DNA from 4 places in the Streptomyces sp. NPDC005281 genome. Region 4 is predicted to be linked to each of the others. Evidence: riboswitches for the same ligand, from Rfam matches in the RefSeq annotation. Region 4 holds a riboswitch; each other region holds the start of a gene.

Evidence for each region. A riboswitch is a leader RNA that binds a small molecule or an ion and turns the genes downstream of it on or off. The one in region 4 is predicted to bind cyclic di-AMP.
Region 1: it holds a riboswitch for cyclic di-AMP, as region 4 does, so the genes downstream of both, ABZV42_RS35045 (transglycosylase SLT domain-containing protein) here and ABZV42_RS09420 (LysM peptidoglycan-binding domain-containing M23 family metallopeptidase) in region 4, are expected to answer to the same signal.
Region 2: it holds a riboswitch for cyclic di-AMP, as region 4 does, so the genes downstream of both, ABZV42_RS22745 (NlpC/P60 family protein) here and ABZV42_RS09420 (LysM peptidoglycan-binding domain-containing M23 family metallopeptidase) in region 4, are expected to answer to the same signal.
Region 3: it holds a riboswitch for cyclic di-AMP, as region 4 does, so the genes downstream of both, ABZV42_RS14095 (peptidoglycan DD-metalloendopeptidase family protein) here and ABZV42_RS09420 (LysM peptidoglycan-binding domain-containing M23 family metallopeptidase) in region 4, are expected to answer to the same signal.

What each region holds. Positions count from the first base shown of each region.
Region 1 is NZ_JBEXGX010000035.1:43,331-48,277, forward strand. It holds gene fahA (fumarylacetoacetase) at 1-608, opposite strand, end outside; gene ABZV42_RS35040 (Cof-type HAD-IIB family hydrolase) at 1,356-2,165, shown strand; gene ABZV42_RS35045 (transglycosylase SLT domain-containing protein) at 2,379-3,161, opposite strand; cyclic di-AMP (ydaO/yuaA leader) riboswitch at 3,165-3,320, opposite strand; gene ABZV42_RS35050 (CocE/NonD family hydrolase) at 3,851-4,947, opposite strand, start outside.
Region 2 is NZ_JBEXGX010000016.1:45,868-50,814, forward strand. It holds gene ABZV42_RS22740 (tellurite resistance/C4-dicarboxylate transporter family protein) at 2-982, opposite strand; gene ABZV42_RS22745 (NlpC/P60 family protein) at 1,249-2,433, opposite strand; cyclic di-AMP (ydaO/yuaA leader) riboswitch at 2,441-2,610, opposite strand; gene pcrA (DNA helicase PcrA) at 2,904-4,947, shown strand, end outside.
Region 3 is NZ_JBEXGX010000008.1:157,551-162,497, reverse strand. It holds gene ABZV42_RS14105 (pitrilysin family protein) at 1-603, shown strand, start outside; gene ABZV42_RS14100 (pitrilysin family protein) at 600-1,988, shown strand; cyclic di-AMP (ydaO/yuaA leader) riboswitch at 2,203-2,359, shown strand; gene ABZV42_RS14095 (peptidoglycan DD-metalloendopeptidase family protein) at 2,372-3,139, shown strand; gene ABZV42_RS14090 (GntR family transcriptional regulator) at 3,335-4,027, shown strand; gene ABZV42_RS14085 (HPr family phosphocarrier protein) at 4,270-4,551, opposite strand; gene ABZV42_RS14080 (GNAT family N-acetyltransferase) at 4,728-4,947, shown strand, end outside.
Region 4 is NZ_JBEXGX010000005.1:107,259-112,205, reverse strand. It holds gene ABZV42_RS09440 (aspartate aminotransferase family protein) at 1-211, shown strand, start outside; gene ABZV42_RS09435 (XRE family transcriptional regulator) at 396-1,034, shown strand; gene ABZV42_RS09430 (DUF6126 family protein) at 1,061-1,177, shown strand; gene ABZV42_RS09425 (tyrosine-protein phosphatase) at 1,217-2,014, opposite strand; cyclic di-AMP (ydaO/yuaA leader) riboswitch at 2,655-2,812, shown strand; gene ABZV42_RS09420 (LysM peptidoglycan-binding domain-containing M23 family metallopeptidase) at 2,817-3,740, shown strand; gene ABZV42_RS09415 (SGNH/GDSL hydrolase family protein) at 4,044-4,829, shown strand.

The DNA of each region.
Region 1 (4,947 bases), on a different contig from region 4:
GTGCCGACGACGAAGCCGACCTCCGCCTCGATGTCCAGGCGGACGGACGGACCGAAGACCGGGACGGCGTCCGTGGGGGCCTTGCGCTGGCCCGAAGGGCGGACGACATCCGTGCCGGACACCACGACCGTGCCGGAGCGGCCGTGATAGCCGATCGGCAGGTGCTTCCAGTTGGGCGTGAGGGAGTCGGCGGCGTCCGGGCGGAAGATCTGGCCCACGTTCCGGGCGTGGTTCTCGGAGGCGTAGAAGTCGACGTAGTCCGCGACGGTGAACGGGAGGTGCAGTGTCACGTCGGACAGAGGGTGGAAATGCGGAGCGAGCGTCTCCCGGTGGGCCGGGACGGTCACCCAGGCCGTCAGCGCGCGCCGGACATCGGACCAGGCGGTGTGCCCCGCGGCGAGCAGCGGATCCAGGGAGGGTTGTGCGAGGAGCCCGGCGTAGGGGGAGCCGAGCGAGCGGGCGGCGGCGCCCGCGTCGAGTACGTGGTCGCCGAGCCGTATGCCGACGCGCCGCTCGGGGTCGCCGGCCTGGTCGGTCAGGGAGAATACGCCGTACGGCAGGTTGTGCGGGCCGAAGGGATCGCCCTCGGGGACATCGAAGGGGGGCATCGGTTGGTGCCTCGCTTTCGGGTTCGTACTCGCCATGTGATCCATGCGTTCCACGTGTTTCATGTGGTCGGGGCACACGTTACGGGGGAGGGACCCCGCTGCGGCAGGGCCTAAAGGGTTTGCAATGTCCGAATTGGCCATATCGGACGCGGCGATTCCGGCTCGACGCCTCTCGGAAACCGTCGCATTGGGCTCCGTTCGGCACCGGCCCAGACATCGCCACCGCCACCGCCGCTACCGCCACCGGCACAGACACCGGCACAGGTACCGGGCCCGTGCCGGGCGGCCCGTGAGCGGTGGTGCGCCGAAATCGGGTGCTCGGTACGGCTCGTCGGTTCCCGGCCCTTGATGTACGGCTCGGGTTCCGGGGCGTGCTGTTCGCTCGTGTCCTGAGCCGTGCTGTTCCGGACTGCTCGCGGCGGTCTCGCCGGGCCCGTGACGTGCCTCGCAGGCGGGGTGGAGTCCGACTCCGGCCGGGCGGTTCGGCGAGTGCGGGACCGTGAAATCGGCTGCCCTGCCTGGGTGTTGTCGAGGCAGAGGTGCTGGTTGCCCTTCATGCAGGGGGCGTTGGGGTGTTGTGGTCGGTCGTGTTCGGGAAAGTCGGTGTGGGCGGAAGCGGAGCCTGGGTGATCCGAATCGGTCGCAACGCGCTTACCGCCGTGCGGTGAACGGCGTTGCTGACGGGATACCGGACGTCGTCCGGTTCACGCCGGGCCGATGAGTCGTCGGATCCGTATTCTTCGGATCATGGCCGCTCCGACTGCATATTCACTCATCGCCACTGACCTGGACGGAACGCTGCTGCGCGGCGACGACACACTCTCCGACCGGTCACGCGCCGCGTTGGCGAACGTGACCCGGGCAGGTGCCCGCCATCTCGTGGTCACGGGCCGACCCGCACCGCGTGTGCGCCCGCTTCTCGATGAACTCGGCGGCGAGGGACTGGCGGTGTGCGGGCAGGGGGCGCAGCTCTACGACGCCGGCACCGACCGCATGCTGTGGTCGGTGACCCTGGACAGAGAGCTGGCGGAGACGGCGCTCGGCAAGATCGAGGCGGAGGTCGGGATGCTGTACGCGGCGGTCGACCAGGACGGGGTGGACGGGCTGACGCTCATCGAGCCGGGGTACGTCATGCCGCATCCGACACTGCCGGCGGTGCGGGTGCCACGCCGGGACAACCTCTGGGCGGAGCCGATCAGCAAGGTGCTGCTGCGCCACCCGTCCCTGTCCGACGACGAGTTGGCGTCAGCGGCACGGGGAGTGGTCGGTTCGCTGGCGACGGTGACCATGTCCGGGCCCGGCACCGTCGAACTCCAGCCATGCGGGGTGACCAAGGCGACGGGCCTCGCTCTCGCCGCGGCGCACCTCGGTCTCACCCCGTGCGCGACGCTGGCCTTCGGTGACATGCCCAATGACATCCCGATGTTCGACTGGGCGGCCCGAGGTGTGGCGATGGCCAACGCGCATCCGGAACTGAAGGCGGTGGCCGACGAGGTCACGTTGTCGAACGAGGACGACGGAATCGCGGTGGTCCTGGAGCGCCTCTTCGGCTTCTAGCGCCACCGCCGCACCCGCCCGCACGCTTGCCCGCGCGCACCTGTTCGCGCGCCTGCCCGCGCACACCCGTCAGCCCGCACTCCGCCGGTGCGCGTCGTCGCCCGCCCGGCGACGCGTCCGACACGCGCGCCGGGCCACGACGCAACCGCACCCGCCGACGGTCCGAGAAGGCGCCGTCGGCGGGTGCGGTGAGAAACGGGGGTGCGGGGTGGATCAGTAGGCGCCGTTGACGTTGTCGATGGAGCCGTAGGTCTTGGCCGCGTAGTTGCAGGCGGCGGTGATGTTCGCGACCGGGTCGTAGATGTTCATCGACGTGCCCGAGACGTGGTACGCCTGGAACGTGGGGTCGATGACCTGGAGCAGGCCCTTGGAGGGGATGCCCGCGGCGGCGTTGGAGTCCCAGTTGTTGATGGCGTTGGGGTTGCCGGAGGACTCGCGCATCACGTTGCGGTAGATGCCGTCGTAGCTGCCGGGGATGCCCGCCTTGGCCATGACGTCCAGGGACTGCTTGATCCAGCCGTCGAGGTTGTTGCTGTACGACTTGACGGAGGCCTGGGTGGCGGTGGTCACCTTGGACTTGGCGACGGCGGCGGTGGCGGTGGCGGTGGTCTTCGCCGTGGTGCGGACGGTCGTCGACCCCAGCGACTTCGTGCCGACGGTCAGCTTCAGGCCCGGACGGATCAGGGCGGGGTTGTCGCCGATGACCGCGCGGTTCGCCGTGTACAGCTTCTTCCAGCCGCCGCTCTTGGGGTACTTCTGCGCCACCTTGGACAGGGTGTCGCCGGCGACCACCTTGTAGGTGACGAGCTGCACGTTGGGGACCACCGCGGTGTGGGCGGTCTTCGCGACCTGGGGGGCCTGCGCCGGAGTGGCGGCGCTGGCGCCGGTCGCGCTCACGAGCGGAAGGGCGAGGGCGATGCCGCCCGTTCCGGCGGCGATCATGCCCCGGGTGATGACGTTGGTCTTCATGCGACGGTGCTTGGCTCGTACGGGCATGGCGAATTTCCTCTCCGACGCCTGCGAGGTGAGCTGTCGGGTTCGGGCGGGAGATGCCCGGCCGCGCTGTGAGCGCGGCTTCACCCCAAGCCGGTCCGGTATGTACGGATCGGCGGCTTACCTGTGGTTCCCCCGCTCCTGCCGTGGCGTGGGTCGATGGGTTGCCGGGCGGCGGCAGGATTCGGCGATCCGCCCGGGGTCGACCAGAACGTATGCGAGAGCACATGTCCGAAACAAGACGAGATTTGACCGCGAAGATCGCTTTCGCCTGGTTAAGGCGAGGGTAAAAAGTCCGATTGTGCCGGAATTGGATCCTCAACTTGCCTTTGGCGAAGGGGTTGGGTCGAGAACGGTGCGCGGCGGCGGTGCGGCACGCCGGTGACTCAACTCACGAGACCAAAGAGCATTAAGGCGGCATGAGGGGTAAATCGGGCATCAGGCGTGGGTCGGTGAGCGCCGGCGGGCTCTTCGGAGGGGGCCGATCGGCCCCTGACGCGACGGGAATTGTGGCGTGGGACACGTCGGGGCGGGCCCCGTCCGGGGCCCGAGCCGTCCGGGCGGGACCGCCGGCCGGAAGCGAGCCGAACCCAGGCGGACGCCAGGTGAAGTGCGGCTCTTTTCAACGGCGTTCGGTGTGCACGCGAGCGAGGGAACGCGAACTCCCTTGCCTGTGGCTCGTGTCGGCTCGGTCAGCCGGCCGTGCGCGGGATTCTCTTCTCCCAGGTCCGGTGGAAGACGACCTCGCCGCCGTCCTTGCAGACGAGTTCGTCGGTCGTGATGAAGTCCCGCGCGTCGCAGGTGAGTGCGGAGACCGTCTCGACTCGGGCGTCCCACGGCAGGTCCGGGCGGTGCAGCCGGATCGACCACGCCGAGCGGGCGCCGGCGGACAGCGGGTCCGGTGAGTCGATCGTGTACGTCTCCCGGGCCTCCTCCGTGTATTCGAGGCCGTCGGGATGGACGTGGGTGCCGCCGTGGCCCGGGTCGGTCTCCAGGCGCCAGGTCTCCGCGGCCACGTCGCGCAGGACCAGGCGCCGCGGCCGGGACTCGTCCAGGGTCTCGGAGACGGTCACGCCGAGGGGTTCGTACTCCTCCGGCTCCCCGAAGGTGATCGAGGGGTCCGACTCCCGTGTCCGTACCGGGAGTTCGAGGACGCTGCCGATCGGCTCCAGGGTGAAGCCCGCCTCCGAGCCCGGCTGGGGCCAGATCCAGGGCCAGTACGCGGAGGAGACGCCCAGCCGGATGCGGTGGCCTGCCGGGAACGCGTAGCCGATGGCGTTCAGGTCGAGCACCACGTTCTCCGCGGTGCCCGGTTTCCAGGGCACAGCCTGTTCGGGGCCCTGGCGCGCCGACAGGTTCAGGGCGCCCCGGGTGACCAGCGTGGACGCTCCGTCCGGCGCCACATCGCAGAGCCGGGCGATCACCTGCCCCCTGGGTGACGCGGACGTCAGCCGCAGATTGACCCGGGGGCGGCCCAGCACCCAGGTCTCCTCCGTCACCTGGAACTCGAAGCAGGCCGACCGCGCGTCCTCCTCCCGCTGGTCCGGCGGCAGGTCGCCGTCGTCGCCCAAGGGGAAGAGGCGGCCCGCGTCGACCCCCGTGTGCTGCGGGGACCGCACCGGCACCGGGGTGCCCTGGAGCGCGTACGCGACCGGGGTCACCGAGGGTGAGGGCCAGGCGGGGTCGCCCACCCAGCGGCCGGGGATCCGCGCGTACACGGTCGCCGGAGGATGCGCGTCCATCACGTACGAGCGCAGCAGGGGGACGGAGAGCGCGTCCGTCTCCTTGT
Region 2 (4,947 bases), on a different contig from region 4:
CTCACTCCCGCACGGCGGACCTGAAGGCGAGAGCGGCCCCCGCGGCCACCACGAGCCACACCGCCACCGCGATCCACAGGAGCACCTGTCCCGGCCCCTTGAGCCCGAAGACGTCGAGGGCGGTCGCGACCGAGAGGGCCGCAGCCGCCGTCATCCCCATGGGGAAGACGGTCGCCCAGCGCCGTACGTCGAACTGCGGGCGCGGCCACACCACCTCCGCGACGGCCAGCGCGCCGTAACAGGCGAGGTCGAGCACGAGCAACGCGGCGGTCGTGGCGCGCAGGACGCCCTGGTCGTCGTTGTTCCAGAGGTACGGGTTCACATGGTGCGCGGCGACGAGTTTCGCCCCGGCCAGCGCCGAGATCGCGAGCGCGCCACCCGCCACCCAGTGGTCCCCGGCCCCCTTCTTCACCTCCCACAGGTCGAAGTGCGCGAAGCACACTCCGTAGCAGACGATCCCGAGCCAGAACAGCACCATCGCGGCGTGCGCGAGCCAGTCCGGGCCCACGGCGGTGGCGATGGTCGAGGCGAGAACCGAGAGCCCCTGTGTGGCCACGCAGACGAGGAAGACGCCTCCCGCCATGCGGCGCCGCCAATGCCGTACGACGGCCACGAGCAGGATCGGCCAGAGCACGGCCGACAGCGCGAGCAGGGCCTCGGCGAGCACCTGCCATCCCAGCAGGGAGAACCGGGTGCCGAGTACGGTGGTCGCCGCGACGGCGGTGAGGCCGGGAGGTGTGCCGGCCTGCCGCGTCCATTGCTCCCGGTCGTCCGCCAGGCGGACGAGGAAGTCCGCGGCGAGCCCGAGCCAGGCCAGCGAGGCGAGGACCAGCGCGATCCGGGAGAGGGTCTCGTAGCCGGTCAGGTGCAGCCCGACCGAGATGATGCCGGTGGCCATGACGGCGGCCCCCGCGGCGGGCGGCCGCCCCGCCCACCAGGTGCGGAACGAGGACGTGTCCGGCATGTCCGGTGTTTCAGGCATGCGCCCGATGCTAGGGCCTGTCCTGCGGATCAGACCGGAGGAAGCCCCGGCGCCGTGCGGACGCGGGTGGGCGGGCCGAGCCCCGCGTCCTTGGCCTGGTCCGGAGGACCGGCGCCGGGGCATCCGGAGGACCGGCGCCTGGCATCCGGACCGGTCGCGGGCGAGCGTGCGTGAGCGGCCGCGGAGGGGCGGGGCGGGGCGAGCGCGCGGGGCACGCGCGCGGGCCTCTCGGCTCCCGCGAGCGCGCCCCGTGGAGAGGTCCCGGCCTACCCGGGGCGCACCACGCTGTGGATGATCGACGTGCCGCCGTAGTAGATCGACTCCTCGCGGACGTACGCTCCCGGCTTCGGCGCGTGGATCATCATGCCGTCGCCTATGTAGAGGCCGACGTGGCTGATGTCGTCGTAGAAGAAGACGAGGTCGCCGGGACGGGCGTCGGCGAGGGGGACCGTCGTGCCGGCGTTCACCTGGTCGTAGGTGACACGCGGCAGGCTGACGCCGGCGGCCTTCCACGCGGCCTGGGTCAGGCCCGAGCAGTCGTAGGAGTCAGGGCCGGTGGCGCCCCAGACGTACGGCTTGCCGACCTGCGCGCGGGCGAACGCGAGCGCCTTGGCCGCCTTCGCCGTGTACGAGGAGTCCGTGTCCGCCGATCCCGTCGCCGACCCGGCGGAGGACCCGGTCGCCGAGCCGGATGCCGAACCGGTCGAGGTGCCCGAAGACTGCTTCCGGGCGGCCTTCTCGGCGGCGGCCTGCTGCCGTGCCAGTTCCGCCGCCTTGGCCGCGGCCTGCTCCTGCTTCTTCTTCTCGATCGCCGCCAGCCGTGCCTTGTCCTCGGCGTTCAGCTTCGAGAGCAGGTCGCGGGCCTCGGTGAGCTTCCGCTGCACCGCGGCCTTGGAGGTCTTGAGTTCCTTCTGCGTGGCGGTCAGCGACTCCAGGCTCCGGGTGGCCTCCGCCCGCTTTTTGGTGGTGGCGGCCTGCTCGGTGATGTAGTCGTCGACGGACGCCTTCTGGCGGGACGTCAGGCGGCTCATCAACTGGGTCTGGTCGAAATAGTCCTGCGGGTTGTCCGCGAGCAGGAGGGTCGCGGTGTCGGGCGCGGCGGCCCCGGTGCGGTACTGCGCCGCGGCGAACGAACCCAGTTCCTCGCGAGCGGTGTTGAGCTTCTCGGTGCGCTGGGCGACGTCGTCCAGCAGGGTGTCGACGCGCTTGCGCTGCTCGGCGGTCTTCTCCCGGGTCGCGTTGTACTTGTTCGTGGCCGTCTCGGCCTGGTGGTAGAGGTCGTCGACCTTCTTGGAGACTTCTTCGATGCGGGGCCTGGGTTCGGCCGAGGGGGCCGCGTTGGCGGTCTGGGAGAGCAGGGCCACGGAGGTGAGGGCCGCCGTGGCGAGGGCCGGGGTCCGTATGCCTGCGATGCGCGTACCCGAAGGACGCGATTTGCGGTGCGACGCCAAGAGAGGCGACTCCTTCCGTCATCCGCCTGCCGAGTTAGCTGTCGGGTTCGGGCGGGTGGTTCCGGAAGGTTGCCCTACGGTCCTTGCCCCACAAGGCGGTTGGACCGATTCACCCCAAGGTCGGTGGGTCCCCGGCTCCGGCGGCCTCGCGGCGTACGGAATCGGCGGAGGCCGCTCGGCCCGGCGACGTTCGCCGGTTGTGGTCGAGTGGCCTTCCGGCACGCTAGCCAACCGGTGTGGCCCATGTGAAGGTTGATGTGCGATATGCCCGATACATTTTCGTGACCTTGGCCGCACCCGCCGCATTCCGCGTGCCAATCGCGCCAATCCGACCACTTTGCCCTCGGCTTGACCTTCGGTGATCGATCGATCGCACATGGTCATGGTCCGGGAGAGTCCTGTCACGACTGCCCGTCGAGTTCTCCGGGTGGCGGCGGGCTGTCGGTGGGGCGGCCTAGACTCGGAGAGCGATGAGCAGCCTCTTTGACGACAGCTTCCTGGCGAACCTCAAGCCCTCCGCGGCCCACGAGGAAGAACACCCGCCGCCGCCCGAGGACGATCACGTACCGGAGCAGGTTCCGGACGATCTGTTCGGCGGGAAGTTCGACATGCCGCCGAACCGGGACGCGTACTACCGCGACGGCGCCCCCAGGCCCGCCGTGGACCCGGCGGCCCTGCTGGACGGACTGAACGAGAACCAGCGCGCCGCCGTGGTCCACTCCGGCTCCCCGCTGCTCATCGTGGCCGGCGCCGGCTCCGGCAAGACCCGGGTGCTCACCCACCGGATCGCGCATCTGCTCGGCGAGCGGAGCGTTCACCCCGGCCAGATCCTCGCGATCACCTTCACGAACAAGGCCGCGGGCGAGATGAAGGAGCGCGTCGAGGCGCTCGTCGGCCCCCGTGCCAACGCGATGTGGGTGATGACCTTCCACAGCGCCTGCGTCCGCATCCTGCGCCGCGAGAGCAAGAGGCTCGGTTTCACCTCCTCGTTCTCGATCTACGACGCCGCCGACTCCAAGCGGCTGATGGCGCTCGTCTGCCGTGATCTCGACCTCGACCCGAAGCGTTTCCCGCCGAAGTCGTTCAGCGCCAAGATCTCGAACCTGAAGAACGAGCTGATCGACGAGGAGGACTTCGCCGCCCAGGCCACCGACGGCTTCGAGAAGACCCTCGCCCAGGCGTACGCGATGTACCAGTCGCGGCTGCGCGAGGCCAACGCGCTCGACTTCGACGACCTGATCATGACCACGGTCAACCTGCTGCGCGCCTTCCCGGACGTCGCCGAGCACTACCGCCGCCGCTTCCGGCACGTCCTGGTCGACGAGTACCAGGACACCAACCACGCGCAGTACTCGCTGGTCCGGGAGCTCGTGGGCACCTCCGAGCACCCCGTGGACGTACCGCCCGGCGAGTTCGACCTGCCCCCGGCCGAGCTGTGTGTCGTGGGTGACGCGGACCAGTCGATCTACGCCTTCCGTGGCGCGACCATCCGCAACATCCTCCAGTTCGAGGAGAACTACCCGAACGCGACGACGATCCTCCTGGAGCAGAACTACCGCTCCACGCAGACGATCCTGTCCGCCGCCAACGCGGTCATCGAGCGCAACGAGTCCCGTCGCCCCAAGAACCTGTGGACCAACGCGGGCGCCGGCTCGAACATCACGGGCTACGTCGCGGACACCGAGCACGACGAGGCCCAGTTCATCGCCGAAGAGATAGACCGTCTCACCGACGCGGGCGACGCCAGGGCCGGCGACGTCGCGGTCTTCTACCGTACGAACGCGCAGTCCCGTGTCTTCGAAGAGATCTTCATCCGCGTCGGCCTGCCCTACAAGGTCGTCGGCGGCGTCCGCTTCTACGAGCGCAAGGAGGTCCGGGACGTCCTGGCGTACCTCAGGGTGCTTTCCAACCCCGAGGACTCCGTCCCGATGCGCCGCATCCTGAACGTGCCCAAGCGCGGGATCGGCGACCGCGCCGAGGCGATGATCGACGCCCTGTCGCAGCGCGAGAAGATCAGCTTCCCGCAGGCGCTGCGCCGCGTCGACGAGGCGTACGGCATGGCCGCGCGCTCCACGAACGCGGTCAAGCGGTTCAACACGCTGATGGAGGACCTCCGTACGATCGTCGAGTCCGGCGCGGGCCCGGCGACCATCCTGGAGGCCGTCCTCGAACGCACCGGCTATCTCGCCGAGTTGCAGGCTTCGACCGACCCCCAGGACGAGACCCGGATCGAGAACCTCCAGGAACTCGCCGCCGTGGCCCTGGAGTTCGAGCAGGAGACCGGCGAGGGCGAGAACCCGGGCGGACTCTCCGCGTTCCTGGAGCGGGTCGCGCTCGTCGCCGACTCCGACCAGATCCCGGACGAGGAGGACGGCAACGGCGTCATCACCCTGATGACCCTGCACACCGCCAAGGGCCTCGAATTCCCCGTGGTCTTCCTGACCGGCATGGAGGACGGCGTCTTCCCGCACATGCGCGCGCTCGGACAGGCCAAGGAACTGGAGGAGGAGCGGC
Region 3 (4,947 bases), on a different contig from region 4:
GTCGAGGAGGACGTCCCGGCACGCGCGCTGATGGCCGCCTACCGGCTCCCGGAGGACGGCACGCGCGCGTGCGACGCCGCCGACCTGGCACTCACCGTCCTCGGAGGCGGCGAGTCCTCCCGGCTCTACAACCGGCTCGTGCGCCGTGACCGTACCGCCGTCGCGGCCGGGTTCGGCCTGCTGCGGCTCGCCGGAGCGCCCTCCCTGGGGTGGCTGGACGTGAAGACGTCCGGCGACGTCGAGGTCCCGGTCATCGAGGCCGCAGTCGACGAGGAGCTCGCCCGGTTCGCCGAGGAGGGCCCCACGGCCAGGGAAATGGAGCGCGCCCAGGCCCAGTTGGAACGCGAATGGCTCGACCGGCTCGGCACCGTCGCCGGCCGTGCCGACGAACTGTGCCGGTTCGCCGTCCTGTTCGGTGACCCGCAGCTCGCCCTGACCGCCGTGCAGCGCGTCCTCGACGTCACGGCTGATGAGGTCCGGGAGGCCGCCAAGGCCCGCCTGCGCCCCGACAACCGCGCGGTGCTCGTCTACGAGCCGACCACCGCCCAAGCCGCGGACGCGGCTGACTCCGCCGACGAGACCGACGAGGAGGCGGCGAAGTGACCGAGCTCGCCACCATGGACTTCCACCCGCAGCCCGAGGCGGGCCGGCCGAAGCCGTGGGCGTTCCCCGCCCCCGAGCGCGGCACCCTGGACAACGGTCTGACCGTGCTGCGCTGCCACCGCCCCGGCCAGCAGGTCGTCGCCGTCGAGGTGAACCTCGCCGCGCCGCTGGACGCCGAGCCCGCGGGCCTGGACGGCATCGCCACGATCATGGCGCGCGCCTTCTCCGAGGGCACCGACAAGCACTCGGCCGAGGACTTCGCCGCCGAACTGGAGCGCTGCGGCGCCACGCTCGACGCGCACGCCGACCACCCCGGCGTACGCCTGTCGCTCGAAGTGCCCGTCTCGCGCCTGGCCAAGGCCCTCGGCCTGCTCGCCGACGCCCTGCGGGCCCCCGCGTTCGCGGACAGCGAGGTCGAGCGGCTGGTGACCAACCGGCTGGACGAGATCCCGCACGAGACGGCCAATCCCGCCCGTCGCGCGGCCAAGGAGCTCTCCAAGGAGCTGTTCCCGGCGAGCGCGCGCATGGCACGCCCGCGCCAGGGCACCGAGGAGACCGTCCGGAACATCGACTCGTCGGCCGTACGCGGCTTCTACGAGAAGCACGTGCGCCCCGCCACGGCCACCGCCGTCGTCGTCGGCGACCTGACCGATGTCGAGCTCGACGAGCTGCTCGCCGACACGCTCGGCTCCTGGACGGGCTCGTTCGCCGAACCGCTTCCCGTGCCGCCGGTGAGCGCCGACGACACCGGCCGCGTGATCGTCGTCGACCGCCCCGGCGCCGTCCAGACGCAGCTGCTCATCGGCCGGGTGGGTGCCGACCGGCACGACCGTGTGTGGGCCGCCCAGGTCCTCGGCACGTACTGCCTCGGCGGGACCCTCACCTCGCGCCTCGACCGCGTCCTGCGCGAGGAGAAGGGCTACACCTACGGCGTGCGGGCGTTCGGGCAGGTCCTGCGCTCCGCGCCGGACGGCACGGGCGCCGCGATGCTCGCCATCAGCGGCTCGATCGACACCCCCAACACCGGTCCGGCGCTCGACGACCTGTGGAAGGTGCTGCGCACCCTCGCCGCCGAGGGGCTGACCGACCAGGAGCGCGACGTCGCCGTGCAGAACCTGGTGGGTGTCGCACCCCTCAAGTTCGAGACGGCGGCGGCCGTCGCGAGCACACTCGCCGACCAGGTCGAGCAGCACCTGCCGGACGACTATCAGGCGACGCTCTACCGGCAACTGGCCGCCACCGGCACGGTGGAGGCCACCGCGGCCGCCGTGAGCGCCTTCCCGACGGACCGTCTGGTGACCGTCCTGGTCGGCGACGCGGCGCAGATCGCGGAGCCGGTCAGGGCTCTCGGAATCGGTGAAGTCACCGTGGTGGCCGCCGAGTAGAACCCGTGCGCCCCGGGAGGGCCCTGACGGCTGAGGAGCCGTCAGGGCCCTCCCTTTTTCGCCACAGCCCCCAAGATGTCCGCATTCGTATGCTGGTTGCCCTTCTGCCCTGTGGGATGCGTTACAAAAATCGTGATCCGTTTGTTGTTCGAAAGAGGCCCCGTCTAGCGTCGGGGCGGCTGTTCGTCATGCAGTGCGCCGCGCCCGCGGCACCGGACAGTCATCGCCGAGTCCCCGTGACGCGAGTCAGGGGAGCCGGGGACCCACGCAGTCCCTGGGGTGAATCGGACGCCCTCTTCGGAGGGAGTCCGTAGGAGACCTTCCTGCTCCGAACCCGTCAGCTAACCCGGTAGGCGAGAGGGAAGGAAAGGATCAGCCCCTACATGGCGTTCACCTGTGGCACCGGCAAGCATCGTCGTACGAGCAGCCGGGTGCACAGCACCACCACGACCGCCGTCGGGGTCGCGGCGCTCACCACCACCGGCGTGATCGGAACCCTGGCCGCCCCCGCGTTCGCCGCGGAAGCCTCCGTCGAGCAGACCGGGCTGACCCAGGCCGTCACCCTCAACGACACGGTCGCCGACCAGATCGACGCCCAGGCCTTCGCGCAGCAGCGCGCCGCCGACGAGGCCGCCGCGCGCAAGCAGGCCGAGCAGACCGCGCGCAAGCAGGCCGCGGAGCAGGCCGCGAAGCTTCGTGAGACCAAGGAGCGCGCCGCCCGCGAGGCCGAGCGAAAGCGCCTGAACACCTTCGTCATGCCGATCACCGGTTCGTACGTCTCCACCGGCTACAAGGCCAGCAGCAGCCTCTGGTCCTCCGGCAGCCACACCGGCGTCGACTTCCACGCCGCGTCCGGCACCTCGGTCCACGTCGTCGGCGCCGGCACGGTCGTCACGGCCGGCTGGGGCGGCGCCTACGGCAATCAAGTCGTGATCAAGATGCACGACGGCACGTACACCATGTACGGCCACCTGTCGTCCATCGGGGTGTCCGTGGGGCAGACAGTCACCCCTGGGCAGCAGATCGGCCTCTCCGGGGACACCGGCAACACCACGGGACCGCACCTCCACTTCGAGGCCCGTACGACCGCGGAGTACGGCTCGGACATCGACCCGGTCGCGTACCTGCGCTCGCACGGCGTCAACGTCTGACGACCGCTTCGCGGCTTCTTCACCGCTTTCGATGCCCCGGCTCACCGAGCCGGGGCATCATCGTTTCCGCGGCCGTCTGTCCAAAAAATATCCATGGATTCCGGCCTGCCATCGGAAATTCAGGCTTCCTGCAATAGAGTCACTGAAGAAGCGTCAATGGACGGCGTTTCACGGGGATTAAAGCGGAGGTCGGTCATGCGTATTCCGGCGCACTCGGTGTGCACGGCGATCCGTGACGACATCGTCGCGGGTGTCTACGAGCGCGGCGGCCGGCTCACCGAGGAACTGCTGGCGCGGCGGTACGGCGTCTCGCGCGTCCCCGTGCGCGAGGCTCTGCGCACGCTCGAGGCCGAGGGCTTCGTGGTCACCCGCCGGCACGCGGGCGCGTGTGTCGCGGAGCCCACCGAGCAGGAGGCGGCGGACCTCCTGGAGATGCGCATGCTGCTGGAGCCGCTGGGCGCCGCGAGGGCCGCGCAGCGGCGCACGGAGGCCCATCTCAAGGTGCTGCGCGGCCTGGTCAGGCTGGGGCAGGAGCGTTCCAGGCGAGGCCACAGCGAGGATCTGCGCTCGCTGGGCGGCTGGTTCCACGAAACGCTCGCGCAGGCGTCCGGCAGTTCCGCCCTGACCTCCGCGCTCGCCCAGCTGCGCCACAAGATCGCCTGGATGTACTCGGTGGAGGCGCCGGCCGATCCCGCGGAGTCCTGGGCGGAGCACGGCGGCATCGTGGACGCGGTGGCCCGCGGCGACAGCGAGCGGGCCCGCGCGATCACGGCCCTGCACGCCGAGCGTGCCACGACCGCGCACCGGCTCCGATTTCCCGGCGGCGAACGGCCGGACCGTGTGAGAAGTTCGCAACATCCCGTAAACATGATGGGCCTGCGTCATTAACACGGACGCCGTATACAAAGAGAGATAATTTGCGGGGCTCAATTTCGGTGCCCTTTTATTTGTGTGTCCGGATTCCTTCCTGTCTCCGGAATTCCGGCACACGACATTCTCGTACCCGCGCCGCGAGGGGCCCGGCGGGGCACCCGGGGGAATCGCCGAGCGGGGTACGGAAACGGCTGAGCCGCGCCACCCGGAGAGGGGGCGCGGCTCAGCCGCATGCGTCCTGATGCCTTGTGGGCGGCTCAGACGGTCTCGGGGAGCTCGTCGAGCCCCTCGGCGACCAGCCTCGCCAGACGGTCGAGAGCGGCCTCCGCGCCCTCGGAGTCCGACGAGAGGACGATCTCCTCGCCGCCCTGGGCGCCGAGGCCGAGGACCGCGAGCATGGAGGCCGCGTTGACGGGGTCTCCACCGGCCTTGGCGATCGTCAGGGGGACGCCGGAGGCCGTGGCCGCCCGGACGAAGATGGAGGCGGGGCGGGCGTGGAGGCCCTCGGTCCAGCCGACGTTGACGCGGCGCTCAGCCATGTGATGCTGCCCTTCGGGTGTTCAGGGTTGTCTAGACCAGTGTTCCATATCGTGAGGCATGCCCGGACGGTCCCGGGTCCCGCCCTGCCGCGGTGTCGGTCAAACGCCCGTTCCGACGCCCGTCACCCTCAGACTGCCTCGCGCCGTTGTCGTACGCGAGCCGTACTCTGGGCCCCATGCAGACCTCGTCGGACCGGCACGAGTACCCAGCCCACTGGGAGGCCGACGTGGTGCTGCGCGACGGCGGCACCGCGCGCATCAGGCCCATCACCGTGGACGACGCCGAACGACTGGTCAGCTTCTACGAGCAGGTGTCGGACGAGTCGAAGTACTACCGCTTCTTCGCGCCCTATCCGCGGCTGTCCGCCAAGGACGTCCGCCGCTTCACCCACCACG
Region 4 (4,947 bases):
ACCGCTGCTCCAGCGGCACCGCATCCTCACCCAGGTCTCCGGCGACCACCTGGAGGTGATCAAGCTGATCCCGCCGCTGGTCATCGACGAACGTGACGTCGACCGCTTCGTGGAGGCCTTCACCGCGGTGATGGAGGACGCGCACGGCGGTGGCGGGCTGATGTGGGACTTCGGGAAGACGCTGGTGAAGCAGGCCGTGGCCAACCGCTGAGACCGGGCCGCGACGGCGGGGCGCCACGGCGGCGGGGCGCCGAGCTGCCGGGCGGAGAGCGGCGGGGCGCCGAGCGGCTGGGTGGGCCGCGTCCAGGCTCCATCCAGGACGGGCCACGTCCTGGGCCTTTTGCCTCTGGGGCAAGAAAATTGCCCCGGAGGTAATTGTTTGGCTCAATGGTCCTATGAGCCCTGCCGAACCAGGGGCGGCCGACGAGCCGTCCGCCGAGCTGCACGCCGTGGCGCCCCGCCTCCGCGCCCTGCGCCGCGGCGCCACTCTCACGCTGGAGGCCGCCGCCCGCGCCGCCGGACTCTCGCCCGCCCATCTCTCCCGGCTGGAGACCGGGCAGCGCCAGCCCTCGCTGCCGATGCTGCTCACGCTGGCCCGTGTCTACGGTACGACGGTCTCCGAGCTGCTGGGCGAGGCGGTCCCCGAACGTGACGCGATCGTACGGGCCGCCGACATGGAGCCGGCCCCGGCGGGCGGCTGGACCTACTGGCAGGCGGGCTCCTCCGGGCGCGGTATGCAGGCGCTGCGCGTACACGTCCCCTACGGCTCGCAGGGCGACGTCGTGCGCGTCCACCCGGGCGAGGAGTGGCTGTACGTCCTCCAGGGGCGGCTCAGCCTGCGCCTCGGGGACACCGCCCACGTCCTCGCGCCGGGAGACAGCGCCCACTTCGACTCGCTGACCCCGCACCGTATCGCCGCCGCCGAGCGAGACGGAGCAGAGCTCCTCTTCGTACACACCCTGTTGCAGAGCCCCGTCGCCGCGTTGTGCCTCGGCCCGGCGACCGGCCACCCCACCCCGGGAGAGACGTCATGACCGAGCCCACAGAACGCCGCCGTTCCATGGAGGACAAGTTCCCGCGCGCCCTGTGGGTGCGGCTGATCATCTACGTCGCCGTCGGCCACCTGTTCGCGGCCTTCATCTACCTGCTCTTCACGCTCGGCGCGCAGAACCAGTAGCGACCCGGTCCCGGCGCCGGGACCGGTCCGGCGCGCGGCTCAGTCCAGGAGTCGCGCGCGCAGGCGCTCCCGCAGCTCCGGCGTCAGCCCCAGCCCCTGCTCCAGATAGACCTCGACGTCGCCCCAGGTCTCCTCGATCGTCTCGAACGCGGCTGTCAGGTACTCGGCGCGCGCGTCGAACAGGGGGCTGAGCAGGTCCATCACCTCGGGGGAGTAGGCCCCGGTCGAGGAGCTGTTGCGGTGCACCTTGTAACGGCGGTGCGCGGCGTTCGACTCCAGGTAGTCGGCCACGATCGCCTCGCGCTCGACGCCGAGGGCGAGCAGGGTGACCGCGATGGACAGTCCGGCGCGGTCCTTGCCCGCGGCGCAGTGCATCAGCGCGGGAACACTGTCGTCGGCCAGGGCGTGCAGCACCTGGGAGTGCTCGGCCGTTCGCTCCTTGATTATGGCGCGGTAGGAGTTGATCATCCGGTTCGCGGCCTTGCCGTCACCGAGGAGCGCGCGCAGCTGGTCGAGATCGCCTTCGCGGACCATCTTCCAGAACTCGCTGCCGTCCGCCGGGTCGGTCAGCGGGAGGTTCATGTTCCGCACGCCCGGCAGTTCGACGTCCGGGCCCTCCAGCTTCTGGTCCGCGGCATTGCGGAAGTCGAAGATCGTGTGGAGTCCCAGGGAGGAGAGGAACGCGGCGTCCTCCTCCGTGGCGTGTGCCAGGTGGCCGCTGCGGAACAGCTGCCCGTAGCGCACGCGCCGGCCGTCCGCGGTGGGCAGTCCGCCCACGTCGCGGAAGTTGCGCACTCCGCCGAGCTCGGGCTCGGTCGACGGGATCTGCTGCGTCACGGGGGCTCCTCCCATTGGCCTCCGGCGTCGCCGGACTGGACTCGGCGTCGCTCGTCGGCAGTTGTACCGGCTCGCGCTCTCGACGATACGACATGGGTTCCTCGGGCAATGAGTTGTCCACAGGCACCGCCTCGCGGACGGGACCCCTTGATGGTCTCGCTGCACGGCTCCGCGCTGCCGGATGCGCGTTCGAACGAATCGAGTGATCCACCGCACGCCCCCACCTCGAGGATTCCGTGACGAATTGTTCCCAAATGCGGCATTCGCACGATCGGTGATTTGCGCGTCATTCCGCACGGAGATCCAGATGTGCCGGATATCCGTCCACGTCACATCTGACCGTTCTGTCCGATTAAGCACCTTCATTACAACTGGCCCTGGAATAAGGCGCACTGGGGCGAGTCGCGTGAGGAGCGTCATATTCGTGACGATGCGTTGTCGTCGTCGATTCTCAACGCCCCGCCATTACGGGCGGGTTGAGATGTCCGGAAGATCGTCATTCCACGGAGGGTGACGGCGATTTCCGCATGGATCAAGAAAGGCGAGCGCACAGAAACCGCACATAGTTGTCGACGCGCTCTCATCTCGCTTACGTTCTGCCTCAATCCGGACGGACGCCCAATCCTGCCGCCGCCCGGAATCCGCACACTCACCCGTACATGGCAGGAGCGGGGGACCCACAGGTTCCGTGCCTGGTCCGGTTCCCGGAACAGGCTAGGGGTACAGCCGCGCAGCAGCGCGGCCGGGCATCTCCAGCCCGCACCCGACAGCTCACCCCGCAGGCGCCGGAGAGGAAATCGCCATGCCCGCGAAGGGTAAGCACCGCCGTCCCAAGTCCCTGCGTTTCACCCGCTCGATCGCCGTGGCCGGAACCGGTGGCGCCGCACTCGCGCTGCCTCTGATGGGAGCCACGGGCGCCCACGCCGCGACCCAGGCCACCGTCGCACAGCACGTCGAGCGGGCCGCGACCGCCGCCCCCGCCGAGAAGACCGTCAAGGCCGCCACCACGAAGACGTACGCGGTGAGGTCCGGTGACTACCTCTCGAAGATCGCCGACGAGCAGAACGTCAGCGGCGGTTGGAAGAAGATCTACTCCGACAACCACTCGGCCATCGGCAGCGACCCGTCGCTGATCCACCCCGGTCTGAAGCTGTCGCTCGGCAAGAAGGCCGCCACCGTCGCCCACTCGGCCACCCGGACTAGGGCCTCGACGACGGCCTCGACGGCGTCCGCCACGACGACCGCCACGACGTCCGCGGCGACCCCGGCCGCCGACACGGCCGCCTCCTCCGGCACCGCTTCCACCAGCAGCTCCTCCGGCTACACCCTGCCGGTCGACAGCAGCAGCATCGGCACCGGCTACAAGGTGCCGGGCAGCATGTGGTCCAGCGGTTACCACACGGGCGTGGACTTCGTGGTCCCGACCGGCACCACGATCAAGTCCATCGCCGCGGGCACTGTCGTCTCCGCGGGCTGGGGCGGCGCCTACGGCAACCAGGTCGTCATCCAGCACGCCGACGGCAAGTACTCCCAGTACGCCCACATGTCGTCGCTGTCCGTCTCGGCGGGGCAGACCGTGACCGAGGGGCAGCAGATCGGCCTCTCCGGCGCGACAGGCAACGTGACCGGACCGCACCTGCACTTCGAGATCCGCACCACGCCCGACTACGGCTCCGACGTCGACCCGGTGGCGTACCTGCGCTCGCACGGTGTCGCCGTGGGCTGACGCCCGACTTCCTGCTCCTGACGGCAGGACGATCTCCGAAGGCCGGACCCCATGATCCCCTGGGTCCGGCCTTCGGTGTTCCCGCGGCACCGGTTTCCGGGGCACCTGAGAGATCGGGTTTTCGGGGCATCTGAGCGATCGCTGCTTCAACGTCCTTGCCGCGAGCCTTATTCCGGAGTTGACCAACGCTTGGCGAGTGGCTTATCTCACCGCCCGTCAACCCTTCCCTACGGTCGCGTAGCTCACATCGAAGGGTTAATCATGCTCGATGTGGCAGACGATTCGAAGAGTGACAACAGATCGGTGATCGGGTCGTACGTGGCGGTGGGGGACAGCTTCACCGAGGGCGTCGGCGACCCTGGGCCCGACGGAGCGTTCGTCGGCTGGGCCGACCGGTTCGCGGTACTTCTCGCGGACCGCAGGCCCGAAGGCGATTTCGACTACACCAACCTCGCCGTGCGCGGCAAACTGCTCGACCAGATCGTCGAGTCCCAGCTCCAGAGGGCCAAGGAACTCGGCCCGGACCTGGTCTCGTTCAGCGCCGGCGGCAATGACATCATCCGCCCCGGCACCGACCCCGACGAGGTCGCGGAGCGCTTCGAGCGCGCGGTCGCCGATCTCACCTCCGCCGTGGGCACCGTGATGGTGACCACCGGCTTCGACACCCGTGGCGTCCCCGTGCTCAAGCACCTGCGCGGCAAGATCGCCACCTACAACGGACATGTGCGGGCCATCGCGGACCGCTACGGCTGTCCCGTCCTCGACCTCTGGTCCCTGAAGACGATCCAGGACCGGCGTGCCTGGGACGGCGACCGGCTGCACCTCTCTCCCGAGGGGCACACCCGGGTGGCGCTCCGTGCCGGACAGCTACTCGGCTTCGAGGTGCCGGCCGACCCGGACCAGCCCTGGCCGCCCCTCCCGCCGCGCGGCACGCTGGAGGTGCGTCGCGACAACATCCAGTGGGCGCGCGAGTATCTGGTCCCGTGGATCGGACGGCGGCTGCGCGGGGAGTCCTCGGGCGACCACGTGGCGGCCAAGGGGACCCTCTCGCCCGACGACATCAAGCTGCGCATCGAGTCGGTGGCCTGATTCGGGACCGGTCCGGCCGGAGGGGGAGACCTGCCCGGCCGGGTCGGCGCCGGCCTCCGTGCGACCTGGGCCCCGAGTCCGGCGCCTGCCACCGTGGCCGACCTGGAGTCGGGGACCG